Regions from separate parts of the Nocardia violaceofusca NBRC 14427 genome, predicted to be linked through region 3. Evidence: riboswitches for the same ligand, from Rfam matches in the RefSeq annotation. Region 3 holds a riboswitch; each other region holds the start of a gene.

What was found. A riboswitch is a leader RNA that binds a small molecule or an ion and turns the genes downstream of it on or off. The one in region 3 is predicted to bind S-adenosylmethionine.
Region 1: it holds a riboswitch for S-adenosylmethionine, as region 3 does, so the genes downstream of both, AC5592_RS03130 (GNAT family N-acetyltransferase) here and AC5592_RS08530 (hypothetical protein) in region 3, are expected to answer to the same signal.
Region 2: it holds a riboswitch for S-adenosylmethionine, as region 3 does, so the genes downstream of both, AC5592_RS24315 (aminotransferase class V-fold PLP-dependent enzyme) here and AC5592_RS08530 (hypothetical protein) in region 3, are expected to answer to the same signal.

What each region holds. Positions count from the first base shown of each region.
Region 1 is NZ_CAWMPM010000004.1:132,024-139,963, forward strand. Features, by position in the region: gene AC5592_RS03105 (dipeptide ABC transporter ATP-binding protein) at 1-868, opposite strand, end outside; gene AC5592_RS03110 (ABC transporter permease) at 865-1,740, opposite strand; gene AC5592_RS03115 (ABC transporter permease) at 1,733-2,689, opposite strand; gene AC5592_RS03120 (ABC transporter substrate-binding protein) at 2,695-4,302, opposite strand; gene AC5592_RS03125 (LLM class flavin-dependent oxidoreductase) at 4,299-5,378, opposite strand; partial or broken gene AC5592_RS03130 (GNAT family N-acetyltransferase) at 5,507-5,983, opposite strand; SAM riboswitch class I at 5,977-6,067, opposite strand; gene AC5592_RS03135 (rhomboid-like protein) at 6,159-6,845, opposite strand; gene AC5592_RS03140 (L,D-transpeptidase) at 7,120-7,940, shown strand, end outside.
Region 2 is NZ_CAWMPM010000030.1:118,899-126,838, reverse strand. Features, by position in the region: gene AC5592_RS24325 (DUF2752 domain-containing protein) at 121-573, shown strand; gene AC5592_RS24320 (hypothetical protein) at 603-791, shown strand; gene AC5592_RS24315 (aminotransferase class V-fold PLP-dependent enzyme) at 808-2,274, opposite strand; SAM riboswitch class IV at 2,322-2,435, opposite strand; gene AC5592_RS24310 (flavin reductase family protein) at 2,543-3,007, opposite strand; gene AC5592_RS24305 (crotonase/enoyl-CoA hydratase family protein) at 3,192-4,013, shown strand; gene ppa (inorganic diphosphatase) at 4,097-4,588, opposite strand; gene AC5592_RS24295 (D-alanyl-D-alanine carboxypeptidase/D-alanyl-D-alanine-endopeptidase) at 4,857-6,284, shown strand; gene AC5592_RS24290 (zinc-dependent metalloprotease) at 6,299-7,435, shown strand; gene tilS (tRNA lysidine(34) synthetase TilS) at 7,411-7,940, shown strand, end outside.
Region 3 is NZ_CAWMPM010000009.1:71,909-79,848, forward strand. Features, by position in the region: gene AC5592_RS08505 (error-prone DNA polymerase) at 1-1,526, shown strand, start outside; gene AC5592_RS08510 (DUF167 domain-containing protein) at 1,593-1,823, shown strand; gene AC5592_RS08515 (tRNA (cytidine(34)-2'-O)-methyltransferase) at 1,839-2,303, opposite strand; gene AC5592_RS08520 (DUF3017 domain-containing protein) at 2,433-2,678, shown strand; gene metX (homoserine O-acetyltransferase MetX) at 2,708-3,826, opposite strand; gene AC5592_RS08530 (hypothetical protein) at 3,871-4,110, opposite strand; SAM riboswitch class IV at 4,124-4,235, opposite strand; gene AC5592_RS08535 (NADP-dependent isocitrate dehydrogenase) at 4,548-5,765, shown strand; gene AC5592_RS08540 (MFS transporter) at 5,936-7,240, shown strand; gene AC5592_RS08545 (FAD-binding protein) at 7,404-7,940, shown strand, end outside.

The DNA of each region.
Region 1 (7,940 bases), on a different contig from region 3:
GACCGGTCGCCACCAGCAGCGGTTGTTCGGCACGCGGGCGCGCCCGGCGCACCGGTGTCTCGGCGCTCGGCGCGGCGGCGAGCAGCTCGGCGGTGTATTCGTGCTGCGGATCGGTCAGAACGGCCGCGGTGGTTCCGGTTTCGACGATCCGGCCGTGCCGCATCACCACGATCCGATCGGCCCGGTCGGCGGCCACCGCCAGGTCGTGGGTGATCAGCAGCACCGCGGTGCCGAGTTGTGCGGTGCGATCGGCGAGGTGGTCGAGGATGCGGCGCTGCACGGTGACGTCCAGGGCGCTGGTCGGCTCGTCGGCGATCACCAGTTCCGGTTCGCAGGCCAGCGCGATCGCGATCAGCACCCGCTGACGCTGCCCGCCGGACAGATCCTGCGGATACTGCCGTGCCCGCACGTCCGGCCGGTCCAGGCCCGACTCGGTGAGCAACCGCACCGCCTCCAGTCGCGCCGTGCGACGGTCGGCCCGCCGATGGATGCGCAACACCTCCGCCACCTGATCGCCGATGCGCTGCACCGGGTTCAGCGACGTTCCGGGGTCCTGCGGGACGAGTCCGATGCGCGCACCCCGCAGGCCGCGCAGGGTGCGTTCGGACGCGGTGTCGAGCCGGTGCCCGTCGAAAACGATTCCGCCGCCGGACACCTCCGCCGACTGGGGCAGCAGGCCGATGACGGCATGCGCGAGTGTGGATTTTCCCGAACCCGATTCGCCGACCAGCGCGACGGTCTCCCCGCGCGCGATCTCCAGCGTCGCACCGGACACCGCGTCCGCCGACGTGCCGCTGTAGCGGACGTGCAGGTCGTCGACCCGCAACAAGGTCTCGTCGCTCATGGTCGAACTTCCGGTATATCTCATCGCTCCTCCGGGGTCCCGATCGCGCGGCCGATGCGCTGGGCGGCGAGCACCACCGCGACGATCACCAGGCCGGGCAGCGTGGTCATCCACCAGGCGAGCACGAGGTAGTTGCGGCCCTCGGAGATCAGCGAACCCCATTCCGGGGTGGGTGGCGCGGCACCGTAGCCGAGAAAGCTGAGCGACGAAATCGCCAGCACGGCAACGCCGAATTCGACCGCGGCCAGCGCGGCGACCGGCGCGTACGCGGTGCGCAGGATATGGCGCAGCAGCACGGTGTGCCAGCGCACTCCGGACGCGAACGCCGCCTCCACGTAGGGCGCGCGACGCACCCGCAGCACTTCCGCGCGCATCACCCGCGCGAACCGGGCGATCAGCGCCACTCCCACCGCGATGGCCACATTCCGGGTGCCCAGACCGAGCACGGTGATCAGGACCAGTGCCGACAACAGCTCCGGAATCGCCAGCAGCACATCGACTCCGCGCATGACGACGGCATCGACGGTCCCGCCCAAGGTGCCCGAGACGAGACCGATCGCCGAACCGATCACCAGTCCCAGCAGCACGGCACAGACGGTCGCCGACAGTGTCAGCGCCGCCCCGTGCGCCACCCTGGTGTACAGGTCGCGGCCGAGGTTGTCGGTGCCGAACCAGTGCTGCAAGCTGGGGCCGCGGAATTTCTCCTCCGGCACTCCCGCGCGTGGATCGTCGCCGGCGAGAAGCGAGGGCGCGACCGCCCAGCCGAGCACCACGATCAGCACGAGAACCGACACCGCCAGTCCGGCGGAGGCACGCAGACGTTTCGGCGCCAGCGCCCGCCGCACCTCGGTGATCCGTGCGGCCGTGGGTTCGGCGATGAGCAGAGTGTCAGACATGAGCGCCCACCTTCTCTCGGGCGACGGCGACGCGGGGATCGAGGAGCGGATAGATCAGATCCACCGCCAGGTTCACCACCACGAAGGCCAGCGCGGCGATCAATACGATGCCCTGCACCACCGGAATGTCTTGATGCAGCACCGCGTTCTGGGTGAGCCGGCCCAGGCCGCCGCGCGAGAACACGGTTTCGACCACCACGGAACCCGCCAGCACCGTGCCGACCCACAGTCCCGCGACGGTGAGCGCCGGCCCGGCCGCCGCGCGCAGCACATGCCGCCACTGCACCCACAGCCGCGAGGCGCCCTTGGCGAAGGCCACATCGACGAACGGCTGCCGCCACGTGGTGGCCAGACCGCTGTAGAACACCTGCGCGATCACCGCGCCGACCGGCACGGCCAGCGTGATCGCGGGCAGGATCGTGCCGCTGAAGCCGGTCCCGCCGAATGCGGGCACGAGGCGCAGCCGGAACGAGAACAGTTGCAGCAGAAGCAATCCCACCCAGAACGTGGGCATCGCGGCACCGATCGGCGGCAACGCCGTCAGCAGATTCCGCAACCACGGGCGCCGGGTGTAGGACGCGGCCACGGCCAGCGCGGTGCCGAAGACGATCGCCAGCAGCAGCGCGAGACCGGCCAGCGCCAGCGTCGAGGGAATCGACTGCGCCAGCGCGCCGGTGACGGACTGCCCGGTGTTCAGCGAGCGTCCGAGGTCACCGCGGACGGCGTGGGTGAGCGCGGTCCAATACTGTTCCGGCACCGAGCGATCCAGCCCGTATCTGGCCCTCAGTTCCGCGATGGCGGCCGGATCCGGAGGCACGCCCGGATCCGCGTCGACGGCCATCTGCACCGGATCCGACGGCAGCAGGAACAACACGGCGAAGGAGATGGTGAACGCCGCCCACAGCACCCCGATCGCCTGCAGCACCCGCACGATCACATACCGGGTCATCGGAGTCATCGCTTGCTCAACCAGGTGTCGTAGAACTGCAGGCGCGCCGAGGCCTCGAACTTCAGATCGTGCACCGCGCCGGACACCCCGATCGCCTGCGACAGTTCGATCGTCGGCAACCACAGTCCGTTCTCGATCACCGATCGCTGCGCCTGCCCGATGATCCCCGCCCGTGCCGCCGGGTCGGTGGTCGAGAGCTGGTCGGCGAGCGCCTGGTCCAGCGCCGGAATCGGACCGCGCTGGTTGAGGTTTCGCTGCCCGCGGCCGAACGTGGTGCGCAGGATGTCGCCGTCGGCGCGGGTGGTGTTGAAGTAGGTGGCGTCGAAATCTCCGGAGTTCTGCCGCGCGGTGTAGTCGGCGACGGGCGTCAACTCCAGCCGGATGTCCACTCCGATCTTGCGCAATTGCTGCTGCACCAATTCCAAGGTCGCCTGATTCGCGGCGAACTGCGCACCGAACAGGACACCGAACGACAGTCGCCGCCCGTCCTTCACCCGGATCCCGTCGCCGCCGGGGACCCACCCGGCCTGATCCAGAATGCGGCGCGCCTGGTCGGGGTCGTAGGCTATCGACTTCGAAAGATCGACGTAGCCAGGTGTTTTCGACGCCAGCGGCCCGGTGGCGGGCAGGAACTGCGGCCCCAGCACCGTATCCACCAGCTGCTTGCGGTCGATTCCGTGCAACAGGGCTTGGCGCACGGCGGAATCCGACAGCGGCGCGCGGCTCACATTCGGTTGCAGCCCGAAGGGAACGCCGGGGTTCGAGTCGAACTGCACCTTGGCGCCGGCGGCCTCGAGTTGCGGAACGTCCTGGGGCAGCGCGTCACTGACGGCGTCGAGCTGATTCGACGACAGGCTACCGGTGCGCACCCCGGCCTCGGGGACGACCGTGAATTCGATGCGATCCAGATACGCCTCGCCGGAATGCGCGAATACCGCCGAACCCCACCGATATCCGGGGCGCTTCACCAGCGTGGCCGACGCGTCCTGGCGATAGCCGGCGTAGACGAACGGACCGCTGCCGATATTGTCGCCGAGGCAGCGCTGTTCGGCCGGTTTCGCGGTGGTCGCGTCCGCGAGAATCCCCAGCTGCGGTGTCGAGGAGGCCTGCAGGAACTGGGCGTTCGGCGCGTCGAATCGAACCTCGGCGGTGAGCGGATCGACCGCCGTGGTGCCCGCGTAGCCGGCCAGATAGCTCGCTCCCAGCGGCGCTTTCGCCGCGGTGAGCGTGTGCACGATGGCGTCGAAGTTCTTCTGCACCGACGTGGCCGTCAGCGGGGTGCCGTCACTGAACGTCACATCGGGCCGCAGATGGAAGGTGAAGGTCTTCGCGTCCGGGCTCACCTGCCAGGAGGTGGCCAGCCACGGCTTGATCTCCCCGCTCGCGGGATCCTGGTCGGTGAGCGAATCCACGATCTGGCGTGCCACGTACAGGGTTTGGTTGGTACCGGCCTGGGCCGGATCCGAGCAGGTCGGCGCCTGCGACAGGCCGTAGCGCAGGGTGCCGCCCGGCTGCGGGGGACCGGCGTCGCCGCCACCACCGGAGGTGTTCGCGCAGGCGGCGATCGCCAGCGTCGCGGTGAGCGCGAGCGCCGGCGAGAGGATTCGTTTCATTCGGTGACTCCGGGTGGATCGATACGATAGCGGTCGCCGCCGAGCGGACGGCTGGGAATGGCCTGGCGCAATGGGGGCGCCACCTCGGCCTGGAACAGTTCGAGACTTTCGCGGTGCTGCTTGTCGGTGAGCCCGTCGCCGTCGGCGCCGAGATGGATCACCTCGTGGCCCAGCCGCGCGTGATAACGCCCCAACTTGTCGAGCACCTGCTGTGGGCTGCCGACGACGGCCGAACTGCGCTCGATGAAGTCCTCCACCGACGTGAAGACCTCCGGCGCACCGAATTTCCGGGCGACGGCGCGGCGTGCTTCGAAGATCGGGCGATAGGTGTCGAGCGCGGTGCGGGAATCGCGGGCGACGTAGAACCCGGCCGTCCCGGCGCCGACCAGCGCGTCGGCGGGGTCGTGGCCGTGAGCCGCCCAGCGTTCCCGGTAATGGTCGACCAGTTCGGCGTACGGTTCGATCGGGTACGTCACATTCGCGGAGAACAGTGGATCGCCATGGCGCGCGGCCACTTCCACCGATTCCCGGCTGGTGGCGCTGCCGTGCCAGATCCGCAGTTCCGGCTGCAAGGGCCGGGGCAGGGTCTTGGCACCGGACAGCGACGGCCGGAACCGGCCCGTCCAGGTGACGTCGTCGCTGCGCCACAGCTGCCGGAACAGTTCGTAGCCCTCGCGGTTGCGGTCCCATTGGTCGGCGGTGGTGACGTGGAACAGTTTCGCCTGCGCCGCGCCGTTACCCTTGCCGACGATGAGCTCGAGACGGCCACCGGACAGATTGTCCAGCGTCGCATAGTCTTCGGCGGCGCGCACCGGATCGAGCAGGCTCAGCGTGGTGACGCCGGTGAACAACGCGATCCGGGAGGTCAGCGCCGCGATGTGGCTCAGCACCACCGGCGGCGCGGACGACAGGAACGGGTCCTCGTGGCGTTCGCCGACCGCGAACCCGTCGTAGCCGAGCGTCTCGGCGAGCCGGGCACTGTCCACTACGCGGCCCAGACGGCGCGCGGGAGATTCGAGTACGCCGGTCACCGGGTCGGGCTGGTGGGTGATCAGCGTCAACAACAAGAATTTCATACGTGGACGGCACCGGCCTCGCCGCGCACCGGCGGATAGCGGAATCCGGACCGCACCGGCGTGTACACACCGTCGCGCTCGCGCCCGAAACGATTGCGCCGCTGCGTTTTTGCCACACGCGTCGGATACTTCTCGAACGGATGCGCGAGCAGACCGGGCTGCCCGGACGGAGTGCGTTCGAGCGGGGTGTAGCCCGCCGACAGATACAGGGCGACCGCTTCGGGTTGCCGCGGACCGGTGGTCAGGAATATCCGCCGATAGCCGCGGCGTAGCGCTTCGGCCTCGAGTTCGGCGAGTACGAAGGTCGCCAGGCCGCGGCGGCGGTGCTCGCGTGCGGTCCAGATTCGTTTGAATTCGGCGGTCCGCTCGTCGTAGCGGCGGAACGCCCCGCCGGCGACGGGTTCGCCGTCCTCGACCACCACCAGCAGATCGCCGTGCGGGGCCGCGAAATCGGCGGCGGGGTAGTTCACCAGATCGGCGTGCACCTCACCGACGCTCCCGCCGTAGCGGCTGCTGTATTCGATGGCCAACTCCGCCAGCAGCGGCGCGGCCATCGGATCGTCCTGGCCGACGTGAAAAACGCTGCGTACCATTAGTTCCTCCATCGGTCCCGGCGGTAGCACCCACACCCAGTCGGGGGGTTGCTGCGACGTCGTGGAGCCGGGTCTCTCGATCGCTCTGGATGGGCGAAACGTCACGCTAGGGGAATTCCGGTGCGGGGTCAGCACTCTGGATCGCACTGAATCCAATCCTTGCCGCGACGCCCTTCCGGCGGTGTGATTACCGGTGTCGCACCGACCCGGCGAGCCCACGAACCGCCACCTCCGGATCCCACACACCCGGCCGCCCGAGGGTCAGCGGATAGCAGGCCAGACCGAGCACCATCGCACTGAAATGCCCGATGTCGGTGAAGGTTCGGTTCGCGAACACCGGAATCGCGTAGAAGACGACCACCCCGAGCAGATACAGATACCGCCACGGCGTCGCGATCCGATACACCAGCACGGCGATCACACCCGCCAAGGCGTAGCTCACGCCGTAGTCGAGGGTGTTCACCGCGGATTCGGGCGCGTAACCGTGATGAATAGCCCAATACAGCACACCTTCGCTGAGGTAGGTCGCGCCGACGTGCGCGATGACGACCACCGCCAGCCAACGCAGCGTCCCCAGCCAGCGTTCGGCCTGGGCGTGGAAGATGCTGTAGCTGACCGCGTAGCCGAACCAGCCGCCACCGGCGAGCCAGAAGGCGCTGGAGATCAGCACGTGCACCGGGTCCTCGCGCAGGTGGTGCAGATTGGTCGAGCGGTTGCCCAGCAGGATCTCGGCCTGATCGGGGGACAGGTGCCGGACCACGAGGGTGGACACGAGCAGGATGGCCAGCCAGATGTAGGTGCCGGGCGCGTGCCGGATGTAGTCGCCGATCGCGGCCGCGGCGGTCCGCCACCGGGAGCCATCTCGCCTGGGCATCGGTCACCTTCCTCGACGGACATCGAAGATCGCTTCACTATGAGCCCTCACGCCGGCGCTGCACTCACCCGCGGCGGGTGAGCCGGCGCCACACCCCGCCGAATACCGCGAAAACGGCAAAACGCCTGGTCCGGCTGTGCCGGGCGCGCGCCGAGCGGCGACGACACGTACTCTCTGCTGCGGTGCGACACCGGATTCATGGTGTGGACTGGAGGGTGCTGTGTCCCGGATGGGCGCTGTGCATGCGAGGGTGCGAGACAGAGGCGGTGAGGACGTGCGCAGGCGTCGATCTCTACTGGTGGTGTCGGCGGTATTGACGGCGATCGTTGTGCTCCTCGGCGGCTGTGGCGGCTCGGGTGGCGGCAACTCCTCGGCGCCGGCATCCAAGGGGCCCGATATCACCGCGCCCGCGGCGATCGATGTGCCCGCCGCCGATCACGGACCACTCAATCCGGCGACGCCCCTCGTGGTGAACTCCGCCGACGGCATGCTCACCAAGGTCACCGTCACCGACGGCGACGGCAAAGCGGTCGCCGGCGATTTCGGCGCCGACCATCACAGCTGGACCTCGAAGGACCCGCTGAACTACGGGACCACCTACCGCGTCGACGCCCAAGCGGTGAACCTCGCTCAGGTCGCGACCGACAAGACGGTCACCGTCACCACGATCGACGCCGGCCACAAGGCCTACGCGAATGTCGTACCGGCCCCCGATCTGGTCGCTCAGACCGGAATCGGGGTCGGGCAGCCGATGGTTTTCCAGTTCACCCAGCCGGTGGCGAACAAGGCGGAGGTGCAGAAGCATCTGAAGGTCACCGTCACCCCGCCGCAGCCGGGCGCCTGGTACTGGGTCGACGACAAGGATGTGCACTACCGCGCCGCGCAGTATTGGCAACCGGGCACCAAGATCCACATCGAAGCCGACGTCTTCGGTCTCGACCTCGGCGACGGGGTATTCGGCGCGGAGAACAACAGCGCCGACTACACGGTCCACGACGCCTGGATCGCCCAGGCCGACGGCAACACCGAACAGCTGACGATCCTGCACAACGGCGCGCAGGTGAACCAGATGCCGATGAGTCTCGGCTCGCCCGG
Region 2 (7,940 bases), on a different contig from region 3:
AGGTTTCGCGCTCGGACGCACGACAGCATCCGAGTGAGCATCACGGCGACGGCACCCCCGGATCGGTGGTGTGGAGCCGAGGCTGGCGGCTCACCACGCCCGCCGATTACCGTGAACCCTGTGGATATCGCGCGCGAGCTGCCCGGCGAACGGTCGGTGCCGCGTACCGGATGGCGTAGTCAGGGCGGGCCGCTACTGGCGGCCGGTGCGGTGGTCGCCGCGGCCGCGGTGCTGCACTTCCACGATCCGCACAGCCAGGGGGCATACGGGATATGCCCGTTCTATGCGCTGACGGGATGGTGGTGTCCGGGCTGCGGTGGACTGCGGGCTGTGCACAATCTCACCGAAGGCCGGGTACTCGACGCACTGCACAGCAACGTATTCGTGCTTCCGCTGCTGCTCACCCTAATGCTGTGGTGGGGGCGGTGGGCTCTGAGCCGCTGGCGCGGCCGAGCCGACACCGCCTGCCCGTTCACCCTTCGTGGCCAGGCGCAATGGTGGCTGATCGGGCTGCTCGTGCTGTTCACCATGGTCCGCAATACCCCGTGGGGTACATGGTTGGCCCCGGTCTAGGCGGGCATGCTGGAAATATGACCCAGGAAATCGCTGATTCACTGAAGGCTCGGGTGCGCGAGAAGATGCTGCGCCAATTGAACGAGGACGGCGCGCCCGACGCCGAGCAGGACGATCCGCGCCAGATCGCCATCGAGAAGGATCTCGAGGCCATCGACTCCGTTCCCGACGGCGATCCGCTGATCGAAGAATTGGCCGCCCGCTACCTGGTGCCGTGAATCGGATCGTGCCGGATCAGATCGCGCAGGGTGCCGCGCCCTGCCCCGCCTCCGTCAAGCCGGGCCGGGTCTCCGGCAGCGGGGACCACTGGCCGCCGGCATACGTGTAATTCCACGAAGCGCCGTCTCGAACCAGTCGGCTCAGCGCCTCGAGCAGGCGATCCACATCCGCGACCGACGTGCCCAGACCGACGCTCGCGCGCACCGCGCCGTCGACACCGAGCCGCTGCAGCAGGGGATGTGCGCAGAAACGCCCGTCACGCACGCCGATACCGAATTCGGCCGACAGATACGCCGCGACCCGGCCGGGCTCGAACCCGTCGACGGTGAATGCCACGATGCCCACACTGTCGGCACTGTCGGAAAAGATGCGCAGTTGCCGAACGCCCGCAACGCTTTTCAGGCCGTCGCGCAGGCGGCGGATCAAGTGGTGTTCGTGCTCGACCACGGCCTGTTCGTCGAGGGCATACAACGTTTCGCAGGCCGCCGCGACGGCCGCCGCGCCCAACACGTTCGGTGATCCCGCCTCGTGCCGCTGCGGTGCGGGCGCCCAGTGCGCCTGCTCGGTGGTGACCGCGGTGACCGCCCCGCCGCCGGCCAGATACGGCGGCGCCGCGTCCAGCCAGTCGCGGCGGCCTACCAGCACACCGGCGCCGAAGGGCGCGTACAACTTGTGCCCGGAGAAGGCCAGGTAGTCGATGCCGGTTCCGCCGGATTCCGCGAACGACTGCAGGTCGATTCGGCGATGCGGGGCCAGTTGCGCGGCATCGACCAGGATGCGGGCGCCGTGGCGATGCGCGATCGCGGTCAGTTCCGCCAGCGGCAGCACCTCACCGGTCACATTCGACGCGCCCGTAACCGCAAGCAGTGCAGCGGGTTCGGCGCACAGTTCGGCCTCGAGCCGCCGCAGCGTCTCCGCGATCGTCGCGGCGGCGGGAACCACCCGGCGGCCGCGGCGCGTCCAGGGCAGGAAATTCGCGTGGTGTTCGATATCGAGCACCACGGTGTCGCCGGGAACGCAGCACGCCAGCAGATTCAGCGAGTCGGTGGTGTTGCGGGTGAACACCACCACCTGGTCGTCGGCGCAGTTCACCGCCCGTGCCACCGCGACACGCGCTGCCTCGTAGCGATCGGTGCTGATGCGGGAGGCGTATCCGGCGCCGCGGTGCACGCTGGCGTAGTAGGGGAGCAGTTCGTTCACGCGGTCGGTGACCTGGGCCAGGGCGGGGGCGCTGGCGGCGTAGTCGAAGTTGGCGTAGGTACGGAAACCGCCCTGTACCAACGGAACTCGCAGATCGCAGCCGGAGACGCGCGCGATCGGTTCACCGGTGCGGCAGGAACGGGTGGCATGGCCGGCGCAGTCCGGCGCCGAGCAGGTGCAGGAGGCGCCGGAGCGGGAGGCGTAGCCGCCGTGAGCGCAAACCTGTTCCGGGACAACGGTTTCGGCGGTAGCGGCGGCAATTGTCGAGACAGCAGTACGCATCGGGGCGATCCCTTTGTTCAGGGACTCCGGACGTGGAGGGTGATCGGAGTCCGCGCTTGCCGTGCTCGGTCGAGCATCGGCCAGGTCGTCACCCGGAGCACCCCACCGCGGAGGAGGGTTGCCGACCAGCTAGCCGGGGCTTGACGCTGGTACTCGTGACCTGAGCCGAGAGTGGCAGAACCGGCCCGGCGTTGTCAAGCACCCGACTCGAGCGAGCAGTGGCGCCGCGCCGCCCGCGAAATCGGCGACGCGTGAAAGGAATTGCGGCTCAGTCCAATCCGGCTGGGCGGTGATAGGTGCCGTTGTAGTACAGCAGCGGGTTGCGCATCGGCTCGCCACCGGTGTCGTCGTGCACCCGGGTGACCAATCCGACCACCAGGGTGTGGTCGCCGATGGGAATCAACCGATGCACGGTGGCCCGCACCCAGATCGGGGTGCCGTGCAGCACCGGCTCGCCCGTCTCCAGCGTCGACCACAACTCCGGGTCGGCGAAACGCTCTTCGGCGGCGCGCGAAAACCGTTGTGCCAGATGCTGTTGATGTTCACCGAGGAAGTGCACGACGACCGAATCGGCCTCGCTCATCGCGTCGATGGACGAGGAGGTGTGCGCGATGTTGAACGAGATCAGTGGCGGATCCAGCGACAGCGAGGCGAAGGAGGTGGCGGTGAAGCCCACCGGGCGTTCCGGCCGGCTCAGGGTGACGATCGTCACTCCCGCGGGGTAGTGGCGCATGGCTGCCCGGTACTGCGCTGCGGTGACGCCGTCGTGCTGAGATTCGAGATGCTGAGGGTCGAGATCGGCCAGCTCGGCGTCGGGTCGCTGGGAACTGCTCACGCCTCCAACCTACGTCGTGCCCGCCCTCCCGCAATCCCGACGCCGTCCCGGCGCCGCCGAACTGCCCCGATACGCTGGACGAATGAGTGATTGGAAGGCCTTCGACGTCGAGCGCACCGGTCACGTCGCGCGAGTGACGCTGACCGGACCCGGCAAGGGCAATGCCATGGGCCCGGATTTCTGGAGTGAACTGCCACTGATCTTCGGCGAGCTGGACGCCGACCCGGAGATCCGCGCGATCGTGCTCACCGGCTCCGGTAAGCACTTCTCCTACGGCCTCGATCTGCCCGCGATGAGCCCGACCTTCGGTCCGCTGCTGGGCGAGAAGGCCCTGGCCGCACCGCGCACCGATTTCCTCTACGAGATCCGCCGCATGCAGGCCTCGGTGACCGCGGTCGCCGACTGCCGCAAACCCGTGATCGCCGCGATCTCCGGCTGGTGCGTGGGTGGCGGACTCGATCTCATTGCCGCCGCGGATATCCGCCTGGCCAGCGCGGAGGCCAGCTTCAGCCTGCGCGAGGCCAAGGTCGCCATCGTCGCCGACATCGGATCGTTGCACCGGCTGCCGGGCATCATCGGCGAGGGCCATGTGCGCGAGCTCGCCTATACCGGCAAGGACATCGACGCCGCGCGGGCGGAGAAGATCGGCCTGATCAACGACGTCTATCCGGACCAGGAAGCGGTTCTGGCCGCCGCGTACACGCTGGCGGAGGAGATCGCCGCGAATCCGCCGCTGGTCGTGCAGGGCATCAAGGACGTGCTGGACCAGCCCAAGGCCGGCAAGGTGGCCGACGGGCTGCGGTACGTCTCGGCGTGGAACGCGGCCTTCCTGCCCTCGGAGGATCTGACCGAGGCGATTCAGGCCGTCTTCGAGAAGCGCAAGCCGAACTTCCAGGGCAAGTAGCGCACGTGACTTCCAGGGCAAGTAGCGCACGTGCGACGGCGCTCGGCGGGACGCATACGCCCGCGAGCGCCGTCGACCGGCACTCAGTGCCCGCCCTGCTCCTGCAGCCGCTCGAACGCCTCGGTGGTGAGAGTCTCGGCCTTGGCCCGGCCGTCCCAGCCCTCGACCTTGACCCACTTGCCGGGCTCGAGGTCCTTGTAGTGCTCGAAGAAGTGCTCGATGGCCTTGCGCTCGAATTCCGGGATGTCGTTGACGTCCTGGATGTGATCCCAGCGCTTGTCGCCGGCCGGCACCGCAACGACCTTCTCGTCGCCGCCCGCCTCGTCGCTCATCAGCAACACGCCGACCGGGCGGGCCTCGACGATCACGCCGGGGAACACCGACTCCGGCAACAGCACCAGGCAGTCCAGCGGGTCGCCGTCGGAGCCGAGGGTGTTCTCGATGTAGCCGTAGTCGGCCGGGTAGACCATCGGGGTGTAGAGGTAGCGGTCCAGCCGCACCCGACCCGTCTCGTGGTCGACCTCGTACTTGTTGCGCTGCCCCTTGGGGATCTCGATGGTGACGTCGAACTCCACGTCATCTCCTTCGTCCGATGCGTATGCGTTGATGCGGTACGGCTGCTCGCCGGCGTGTGCCGCGGCCGACTCGCCGACCGGTCCGGTGGGCTGCCGACGCGCCAGCTCGTTCGGTGGAACGCCGGCGAGGTGAGGATAGTGTGGTCGATGCGCGCATGGGTGCGGCAGGGAGCGTCCGCCTCACACGGGTGAATAGGGAGACAGCTGTCACGTGGTAGGTCGAGGTAGGAAGAACATCGGTGGGCTGGCCGCTCGCCGACGCCGCAATATGTGGGTCGCGGTGCTGGTCGCAACCGTTGTCGCCGTCGTCGTGGCCACGGTGGCTCTGGTGACGGTGCGGCCGTGGACCGAGGAGTTCCGGCACGGGGGTCTGACGATAGCCGCACCCCCGGCCCCCGTGAAGCCCTTTCCCCAGCTGAATCCCGCCTCGGCGAGTGCGCCCGAACCCAGCCGCCAGGGTCTGGCCGCTGCCCTGGCCCAGGTGGCTACGAGTCCGGACCTGGGCAATTTCGCCGGATCGATCTCCGATCCCGACACCCGCGCCACGCTCTGGAGCGCCGATCCGGACAAGCCGATGATCCCGGCGTCGACCCTGAAGGTCATGACCGCGGCGGCCGCGCTGCTGGTGTTGCCGCCGGATCGTCGGCTCACCACGCGGGTGGTGGCCGGTTCGGCGCCCGGTGAGGTGGTGCTGGTCGGCGCCGGCGATCCGACTCTGACCGCGCAGGCCGACGGCAAGGGCTACTACCCGAACGGGCCGAAGTTGTCGGATCTGGTGGCTCAGATCCGTGCCGCCGGGCATCCGGTCGACACGGTCGTGGTCGACACCTCGCTGTATTCGGGTCCGACTTCGCCGGCCGGCTGGGATCCGGCCGATATCGCGGGCGGTTCGTGGGCGCCGATCGAACCGGTGATGATCGACGGCGGCCGCCTCGACCCGCTGGTCGAATATTCGCCGCGTTCGGCCACGCCCGCCCTGGACGCGGGTCGCCGGCTGGCGCTGGAACTGGGCGCCGACCCGGCGAAGGTACGGCTGGGCAAGGCCGCCCACGGCGCCGCCGAATTGGCCCACGTGGATTCCGCGGAACTGCGGGACCGCTTGCGGGACATGATGATTCACTCCGACGACGTGCTCGCCGAGACGATCGGCCGGGAGATCGCGGCGGCGACCGGTGGCGAGCAGTCGTTCGCCGGTGCCGCCTCCGCCACCCTGACGGCGTTGAAGGCGGCGGGTTTCGACACCGCGGGCGTCACCCAGATCGACAACAGCGGACTGTCCACCGACGACCGGGTTCCGGCGCGACTGCTCGACCGGATCATCGCCGAATCGGCCGCGTCCGCGCAGCCGGGCGGTGCGGATCCGGGCGGCACCACACCGCCCTCGGTCGTCAACACCGGCGACGCCGCCGCGGTCGCCTCGCCGCTGGCGCCGCTGCTGGACTATCTGCCGGTCGCCGGTGGCACCGGATCGCTGGCGGTGCGGTTCGTCGACGGCGGCCCCGAGCGCGCGGGAGCGGGCTGGGTGCGTGCCAAGACCGGAACTCTGTCGGTGTCGAGCGCGTTGGCTGGATATGTGTTGGATCGCGACGGCCGCGTCATGACCTTCGCGCTGATGTCGAACGACCGGCCCCCTGAGGCCAGCCGCCCGGCATTGGACGCCGTCGCCACCACGCTTCGCAACTGTGGATGCTCCTGACGGGTGGAAATGCGATGACCGGATCCGGTGACCCCGCCGATGGCCGTACCGCCGACGATGCCGTGGTCGCCGGTCGCGAAGCCACGGACGTGGCGAAGAACGCGTCCGCGAAACGCTCGGTGCTGGCCGGCTCGGTCGATTGGCAGCTGGCCGCACGAGCCGGTAGCGCCGTGGTGCCGTCCGGTCCGCGCACCACGCGGTATTCCGCCGAACAGGTCGTCGAGGAACTGTCCGAGGCGTCCGTGCGGGCCGAGGGCCCGGTGCGCGAGGTGAGTCTGCTTCTCGACGACCAGCCCGTTCCGCAGGCCACGATCGTCGATCGCCGCGGCTGGATCCGCGCGGCCGCCGAATCCATGTCCGAACTCACCGGATCCGCCGACGACGGCCGCGGCCGCTTCGCCGGGAAACCGGCCGGCGTCCAGGCCGGGGCGATGCTGGCCTTCCTGTCCACCGCGATCCTCGGCCAATACGATCCGTTCAGCGGGCCGGACGGCACCCTGCTGCTGGTCGCGCCCAACATCATGGCCGTGGAACGCGCACTCGGCGTCTCGCCCAGCGATTTCCGGCTGTGGGTGTGCCTGCACGAGGTGACGCACCGGGTGCAGTTCTCCTCCGCGCCCTGGCTGGCCGACTATATGAAGCAGAACGTCGACACCCTCGGCGCCGTCGGCGACGAATCGGTGAACGAGGTGCTCACCCGGCTGCTGGAGGAAATGCGTCGCCGCCGCGACAACGGGGTGAGCGACGATCCCGCCGATCGCGGCATCCTCGGCCTGCTGCGCGCCACCCAGCCGCCGCCGCAGCGCGACGCGCTGGACCGGTTGCTGATGCTCGGCACGCTGCTGGAGGGCCATGCCGACCACGTGATGGACGCCGTCGGCCCGGCCGTGATCCCCACCGTCGCGCAGATCCGCGAGGCATTCGATCAGCGTCGCCGGCGCCCGGCCAATCCGGTCCAGCGGCTGTTGCGCGCCCTGCTCGGGGTGGACGCGAAGGTCGCGCAGTACGTGCGCGGCAAGGCGTTCGTCGACGAGGTCGTCGGCAAGGTCGGCATGCAGCGGTTCAACACCGTGTGGACCGACGCCGACACCCTGCCCCGGCCCGACGAGATCAGCACCCCGCAACGATGGATCGACCGAGTCCTGGGGTGACCCCGGCGGGCGCCGCCGGGGTCGCGCGCGCCCGGCTTCCGGAGACGGCGGCGGTGCTGGGGATGCGGCACGCCGTACGCGAGTGGCTGCTGCGGTATCGGCCGGAGGGCGCGGTGGCCGTCGCCCTGTCCGGTGGGGCGGATTCGCTGGCCCTCACGGCGGCGGCGCTCGCCGAGGCCGACCAGGTCGACGCGTTGATCATCGATCATGGATTGCAGGACGGCTCGGCGGCGGTCGCGGCGGAGGCCGCCGAGATCGCCCGGCGGCTGGGATGCCGGGCGGTGCGGATGCGCCGCGTGTCGGTGACCGGACCGGGCGGGCCGGAGGCCGCGGCGCGGCAAGCGCGCTACGCGGCACTGGACGAGCTGCGCGACGGCCTGCCGGTGCTGGTCGGGCACACCCTCGACGATCAGGCCGAAACCGTGCTGCTCGGATTGGCGCGCGGTTCGGGCCAGCGCTCGATCCAGGGCATGGCCGACTACGACGAGCCCTGGGGCAGGCCGCT
Region 3 (7,940 bases):
AATTCGATCTGCTCGGCCTGGGCATGCTCTCGGCCCTGCATTACATGATCGATCTGGTGCGCGAGCACAAAGGTGAGGTCGTCGAATTGCACGCCCTCGATCTCACCGAATCCGCCGTCTACGAGATGCTCGCGCGCGCGGATTCGGTGGGAGTGTTCCAGGTCGAGTCGCGCGCCCAGATGGCGACGCTGCCGCGGCTGCGCCCGCGTGCTTTCTACGATCTCGTCGTGGAGGTCGCGCTGATCCGGCCCGGTCCCATTCAGGGCGGTTCCGTGCATCCCTATATCCGCCGGCGCAACGGCCGGGAGGAGGTCACGCTCGACCATCCGGCGCTCGAGAGTTCGCTGGCTCGCACCCTCGGAATTCCGCTGTTCCAGGAACAGCTCATGCAGATGGCGATCGATATCGCGGGGTTCACTCCCGCCGAGGCGGATCAGTTGCGCCGCGCGATGGGATCGAAACGGTCACCGCAGCGCATGGAGCGGCTGCGCGGCCGCTTTTATCAGGGCATGCGCGATCTGCACGGAATCACCGGAGAGCTGGCCGATCGCATCTACGAGAAGATCTACGCCTTCGCGAATTTCGGTTTCCCGGAAAGTCATTCGCAGAGTTTCGCCGCGCTGGTGTTCTATTCGGCCTGGTTCAAACTGCATCATCCCGCCGCGTTCTGCGCGGGGCTGCTGAACGCGCAGCCGATGGGTTTCTACTCTCCGCAGTCGCTGGTGGCCGACGCCCGCCGGCACGGGGTGGTGGTGCACGGGCCGGATATCAATCACAGCCTGGCCGGAGCGACGCTCGAGCAGAACGGAACCCAGGTGCGGCTGGGCTTGTCCGCGGTCCGGCACATCGGGGACGACGTGGCCGAGAAGATCGTGGCGGCACGGTCCTCCGGTCCCTATCGATCGTTCCTGGACCTGACCGGCCGGGTCGAGTTGTCCGTGCCGCAGGCCGAGGCCCTGGCCACCGCGGGTGCGCTCGGCAGTATCGAATCCGCGTCCGGCCGCGGGCTCGATCGGCGGCAGGCGCTGTGGGCGGCCGGTGCGGCGGCGGGGGAGCGGGCGGATCGGCTGCCGGGGACCGGGGCGGTCACCGACGCGCCGGCGCTGCCCGGCATGAGCGAACTGGAAATGGCGGCCGCCGACGTGTGGGCGACCGGTGTGTCGCCCGGCCGCTATCCCACCGAATTCCTGCGCCCGCGCCTGGACGAACTCGGCGTGGTCGCCGCGAACCGGCTGCTCGCCGTGCCCGACGGGTCCAAGGTACTGATCGGCGGCGCGGTGACGCACCGGCAGCGACCGGCCACCGCGTCCGGAGTCACCTTCATCAACCTGGAGGACGAGACCGGCATGGTGAACGTGGTGTGCTCGGTGGGCCTGTGGCGCCGCTACCGCCGCATCGCCCAAGGCGCCCCCGCGCTGCTGATCCGGGGCCGGGTGCAGAACGCCGAGGGCGTGGTGAGCGTGGTGGCCGAACATCTGCAGCGCATGGACCTGCGGATGGCCTCGAAGTCGCGCGATTTCCGCTGAACCATCGCGGCTACGCTCGTCGCACCGGCCGAATATCCGCACCGCCCGAAGATCGAGGAGCCGCACGTGCCGACCGTGGTCCGCGCGACCATCAAACCCAACAGCCGCAAGGGCCCACTCGTCGAAACCCTCGACGACGGCACCCTGCAGCTGTACGTACGCGCCCCCGCGGTGGAGGGCAAGGCCAACAAGGCCGCGATCGAACTTCTCGCCGAGCACTACGGTGTGCCCAAGTCGGCCGTCCACCTCACCGCGGGCGCCACCTCCCGCTTCAAACGCTTCGCGATCGACCTCTGAGGCGCCCGACGGTACCTATACGGCTCCCGGGAACCCCAGCTGCCGCCATGCCTCGTACACCGCGACCGCAGCGGCATTGGACAGGTTCATCGACCGGCGGCCCGGCAGCATGGGGATGCGTAGCTGGTCGGTGATGTGCGGGTCGGCCAGGACGTCGTCCGGGAGGCCGGTCGGTTCCGGACCGAACAGCAGGACGTCACCGGCACGGTAGGCGATATCGGTGTTGTGCGTGGTGGCATGGGTGGTGAAGGCGAAGACGCGCTCGGGCCGCAGGGATTTCCATGCGGCGGAAAGGTTTTCGTGCACGGTGACCACCGCGAGATCGTGGTAGTCCAATCCGGCGCGGCGCAGCTTCGGCTCCGACAGATCGAATCCGAGCGGCTCGATCAGATGCAGTTCGCACCCCGTGCCGGCCGCCAGACGGATCGCATTGCCCGTGTTCGGTGGGATACGCGGTTCGAAGAACACCAGCTTGAGCACACCGAGACGGTACCCGCTCCCGGTGGCGGCACGACCGGACATGCGAGAATCGCAGCCGTGACCGACGTGCCGACCACCCACCCGCAGCATTCCAGCCCGGCGAGCCGCTTCTTCCAGGTTCATCTGCCGATGCTGCTGGTCGTCGTGGTGCTGCTGGTCGCGGTGGTTTTCCTGGCGCAGGACCGGTGGCGGCGCGGTGCGTTCTTCATCGGCGGTGCGACGCTGCTCGCGGCCGTGTTCCGGTTGTGCCTGCCGTCGGCGCGAGTCGGGCTGCTGGCGGTGCGCAGCCGTCCGTTCGACATCGGCGCCTATACCGTGCTGGGCGGCGCGATCATCGTGCTGGCGGCCACCATCAGCAGCCTCGGCGTCGGCTGAACTCGGTCGGCTGAACTCGCAGGACGGACTCAGGATTCGCGGGCGTCCTGTGCGGCGCGCGCCAATTCCATCGTCTGCTCCAGCAATTTGCCGATGGCCTCGATCTCGGTGAGGAAACCGTCGTGGCCGTCGCGTGAATGCACGACTTCCAGACCTTTGCAGCCGGGCAGCAGATCGGCCAGTTCCTGCTGGGTCCGCAACGGGTACAACCGGTCCGAATCCACGCCGCCGACCACGCACGGCACCGGGGTGGCGGCCAGCGCGGCCTCGATGCCGCCGCGTCCGCGGCCGACGTCGTGCCGGTTCATGGCCTCGGTCAGCAGCACGTAGGTGGCCGCGTCGAACCGTGCGACCAACTTGTCGGCCTGATGCTCCAGATAGCTCTGCACCGCATAACGTCCACCGTCCCAAGGGTTTTCGTCGCCCTGCGCGGTATTGGCGAACCGGTGGTCGAGTTCGAATTCGGTGCGGTAGGTCAGATGCGCGATCCGGCGCGCGATGCGCAGACCGGCCAGCGGCCGGCGGCCGGTGCCGTGGTAATCGCCGTCCTGCCAGTCCGGATCCGAGGTGATCGCGGCGATCTGGGTGGTCTGGGTGCCGATCTGATCCGCGGTGGCGCGGGCGCCGACCGCCAGCACCAGGGCCGCGTCGACGCGATCGGGGTATCCGACCATCCATTCCAGCACCCGCATGCCGCCCATCGAACCGCCGACCACCGCGGCGATGCGGGTCAGCCCGAGCAGGTCCAGCAGCGCCACTTCGGCGCTCACCTGGTCGCGGATCGAAATCTCCGGAAAGCGTGCGCCCCAGGGCTTTCCGTCCGGCGCGAGGGACGAGGGGCCGGTGCTGCCCTGGCAACCACCCAGAACGTTGGTCGCGATCACGCACCAGCGGTCGGTGTCCAGTGCCGCGCCGGGCCCGACCAGTCCGTCCCACCAGCCCGGCAGGGCGTGCAGTTCGTCGGGTTGCCCGCAGACGTGCGAATCACCGGTCAGCGCGTGTTCGACCAGCACCACGTTGTCCAGGCCGGGGGCCAGTTCACCCCAGCGCTGCACGGCCAGTTCGACACCGGGGACGACCGCGCCGTTCTCGAGGCGGACATCGCCGACGCCGATGATGCCCACCGTGCCGTCCGGCGGCGGTAGCAGTGTCGTTGCGCCCGGGCGTGACGTGCTCGATTCGATACTCACGGTCACCGTGCCGTCACCACGTCGAGCCGTGCCACGCGATCGATCCCTGTCACCCGCATCGGCCCGCGGACCTGCCGGAACGCGGCGCCGGCGGCCGCCGGGTCGGCGCACGGCGAGAGCGCGCGCGTGGTCGAGGCGGTACGGAGGGCTGGGGCACACACATCCCCGATGGTAGCGATACGGCTGCGCCGCTCCGCCGCCTCCACGGACTTGCCGGCGATGGGCACGGTGGACTCGCTCACTTGTTGCTCCTGACAGTCGCGCTTGCTCTCGGCTTTCGAGAGCCCGGTCAATCACCCGGAGCACCCCACCGCAACTGGAGGGTTGCCGGCCAGCGAGCCGGGGCTTGGCGCTGGCGCTCATGACCTGCCGTGGATGGTAACAATCGGGCACGACCGGGGCGAGGGTTGGGCTCGGCCGATTCGAGGCGGACGTTCGCGGCGTATGTCCGTTTCCCTGTCGATCGCCATCGGGCCGGTGTGACGCGGGTAGCTCTCAATGGGACCGCCCCTGTCAGTGAGACCCAGCGCACCAGTACGCTTGTCTTGTTTAGCACCAGGCGTCTCGTGGACAACGCGGGGCGTATACGTTGTCTGTTGAACAGCTGGGGTCCGCTCACAAGCGTGCTCGCCTGGCCGTGCAATGGGAGCACACCTTCCTTAGGAGGACACGAAGATCCATGTCCAAGATCAAGGTTGAAGGGACCGTCGTCGAACTCGACGGCGACGAGATGACCCGGATCATCTGGCAGTTCATCAAGGACAAGCTGATCCATCCGTACCTCGATGTGAACCTCGAGTACTACGACCTCGGCATCGAAACCCGCGACAAGACCGATGACCAGGTCACCGTCGACGCGGCCAACGCCATCAAGAAGCACGGCGTGGGCGTCAAATGCGCCACCATCACCCCCGACGAGGCACGTGTCGAAGAATTCGGCCTCAAGAAGATGTGGCGTTCGCCGAACGGCACGATTCGTAACATTCTCGGCGGCACCATTTTCCGCGCGCCGATCATCATTTCCAATGTCCCGCGTCTGGTTCCCGGCTGGACCAAGCCGATCATCATCGGCCGTCACGCCTTTGGTGACCAGTACCGCGCCACCGATTTCAAGGTGCATCAGGCCGGCACCGTCACGATTCAGTTCACCCCGGAGGACGGCTCCGAGCCGATCGTCCACGAAGTGGTGAAGATGCCCGAGGACGGCGGCGTCGTCATGGGTATGTACAACTTCAAGAAGTCGATCGAGGACTTCGCGCGGGCGTCGCTGAACTACGGCCTGCAGCAGAACTACCCCGTCTACATGTCGACGAAGAACACCATCCTGAAGGCCTACGACGGCATGTTCAAGGACACCTTCCAGGAGATCTTCGAGACCGAGTTCAAGGACGAGTTCGCGGCCGCCGGACTGACCTACGAACACCGGCTGATCGACGATATGGTCGCCTCCGCGCTGAAGTGGGAAGGCGGCTACGTCTGGGCCTGCAAGAACTACGACGGCGACGTGCAGTCCGACACCGTGGCGCAGGGCTTCGGCTCGCTGGGCCTGATGACCTCCGTGCTGCTCACCCCGGACGGCCGCACCTGTGAGGCCGAGGCCGCGCACGGCACGGTGACCCGCCACTTCCGGCAGCACCAGCAGGGCAAGCCCACCTCCACGAACCCGATCGCCTCGATCTTCGCGTGGACGCGGGGTCTGGCGCACCGCGGCAAGCTGGACAACACCCCCGAGGTCATCGGCTTCGCGCAGACCCTCGAGGACGTCGTCATCAAGACCGTCGAGAGCGGCCAGATGACCAAGGACCTGGCGCTGCTGGTCGGCGGCAACCAGGGCTATCTGACCACCGAGGAGTTCCTCGGCGTGCTGGATGCGAACCTGGCGCGCGAACTGAGCTGAACGCTCACGACCGGCCGGAATCCGGCGCGGCCGGTAGACATATCCGGGCACCCGCCCCCACCGATCCCGGTGGCCGCGGGTGCCCGAATTGCTTTCCGCACCCCATCGCGTGAGTCGAATCACCCCGGCCGCCGGTATCGCCGCGGCGACCGCGCGTGTTGGCCACACCCATGGCCGACTCAGCTCCCGTGCGCACCGCACCACCCGTCGACTTCCCATCGGAGTCACCCGCGAGTGCCGCGTCGTCCCGTGCGGCGCTCGGCTCCGGCGCGGCGCCGCGGACTCGCACCGATTGGCACATTCCGGCGATGCTCGCGCTGGCGCTCGGCGGTTTCGGGATCGGCACCACCGAATTCGTCACCATGGGACTGCTGCCCGACATCGCCGCGGACCTGCATGTTTCGGAGCCCACCGGCGGACATGCCGTCTCGGCGTACGCGCTGGGCGTGGTGGTCGGCGCGCCCGTGATCGCGGCGCTGTGCGCCCGGATGCCGCGCAAGCGCCTGCTGATCGCCTTGATGGTCGCGTTCACCATCGGAAATATCGCCTCGGTGCTGGCCCCGGCCTTTCCCGCTCTGGTCGCGGCCCGGTTCGTCGCGGGCCTGCCGCACGGCGCCTATTTCGGCGTGGCCTCGCTCGCGGCCGCCTCGCTGGCTCCGGTGGGGCAGCGGGCCAAGGCCGTCGCCGCGGTGATGCTGGGCCTGAGCGCCGCCAATGTGGTGGGCGTCCCCGCCGCCACCTGGCTGGGGCAGGGCCTCGGCTGGCGCGACGCCTATGTGGTCGTGGCCGTCATCGGGCTCGCCACGGTGTTCGCGATCAGCCGCTTCGTACCCGATCTGCACGGGGTCCGGGTGACCGATCCCCGCACCGAACTCACCGCGCTACGCCGTCCGCAGGTGCTGCTGACGCTGCTGGTCGGCGCGGTCGGATTCGGCGGCATGTTCGCGGTCTACACCTACATCACCTCGACCCTCACCGACGTCGCCGGCCTGGGACAGGGCCTCGTACCGATCGTGCTGGCCCTGTTCGGCCTGGGGATGGTCGCGGGCAATATCGGCGGCGGCGTCCTCGCCGACCGCGGCGTGGACCGCTCGATCTTCGTCGCACTCAGCGCGATGGTCGTCATCCTCGCGGGTTTCGTTGCGGCAGCCCACAACCCGTTCACCGCCGCTGCGGGCGCCTTCCTGGTCGGCGCCTCCGGAGCCGCACTGGCTCCCGGCCTGCAGACCCGCCTGATGGACGTCGCTGACGACGCCCAAACCCTCGCCGCCGCCCTCAACCACGCGGCGTTGAACATCGCCAACGCGGCGGGCGCGTGGCTGGGCGGGCTGGTGATCGCGGCGGGACTGGGATACACCGCGCCAGCCGTCGTGGGAGCGGGCCTCGCCGTCGCGGGGGTGTTCCTGTTCACCGTCACTGTGTGGTCGGCTCGCCGGGTGTCATCGCACCACCAGGCCGCCGTCGGCCGCGGCTGATCGTCTGCTCCGGGCGGGAAGCTCAGTGTCGGTGCGGTACGGCAGCGCGTGACGATCCGACCGCGCCCTACTCCTGGCAGTGAGAAGCCGTCCCGGCAGCTCGCTACGATGACGGCGTGCCGCATACCGCTGACCGGACGGTGACACGACCGCTGCCGAAATCATGAGTGCCGCTGAGGTTTCCGCCGCCGAATTCGACACCGACTTCGGTGGCTTGCATCGAGCCACACCTCGAGCGATTCATCGGTTGCCGTCCGCCTTTCCGTCCGCCCTGCTCGGCTCCGGCCGGCCGTTGACGCTGCGGGGCTCCGGGCATTCCTGCGCGGGGCAGACGGTCACCGCCGGCGAGCTGCTCGTGACGTACGCGCCCGAGAGCGCGACCCGGGAGATCCGGGACCTCGGCGAGGGATTGTTCGAGGTCCCCGCGGGTGCGAGCTGGCACGGGCTGGAGCGTTATCTGAACCGGCGCGGCCGGGCGTTTCCGGTTCTGCCGAATTATCTGCACATGTCTGTCGGGGGCACCCTGTCGGTCGGCGGCGCCGGGTCCGAGTCGATCCGATCCGGCTGGCAGGTCGACCAGGTGGAGCGCATTCAGTTGATCGACGGAACCGGAAGCAGCCGTTGGTGTTCCCGAACCGAACACGGCGAGTTGTTCCGGTTCGCGCTCGGCGGACTGGGCGCCGTGGGCCTGATCGAGCGA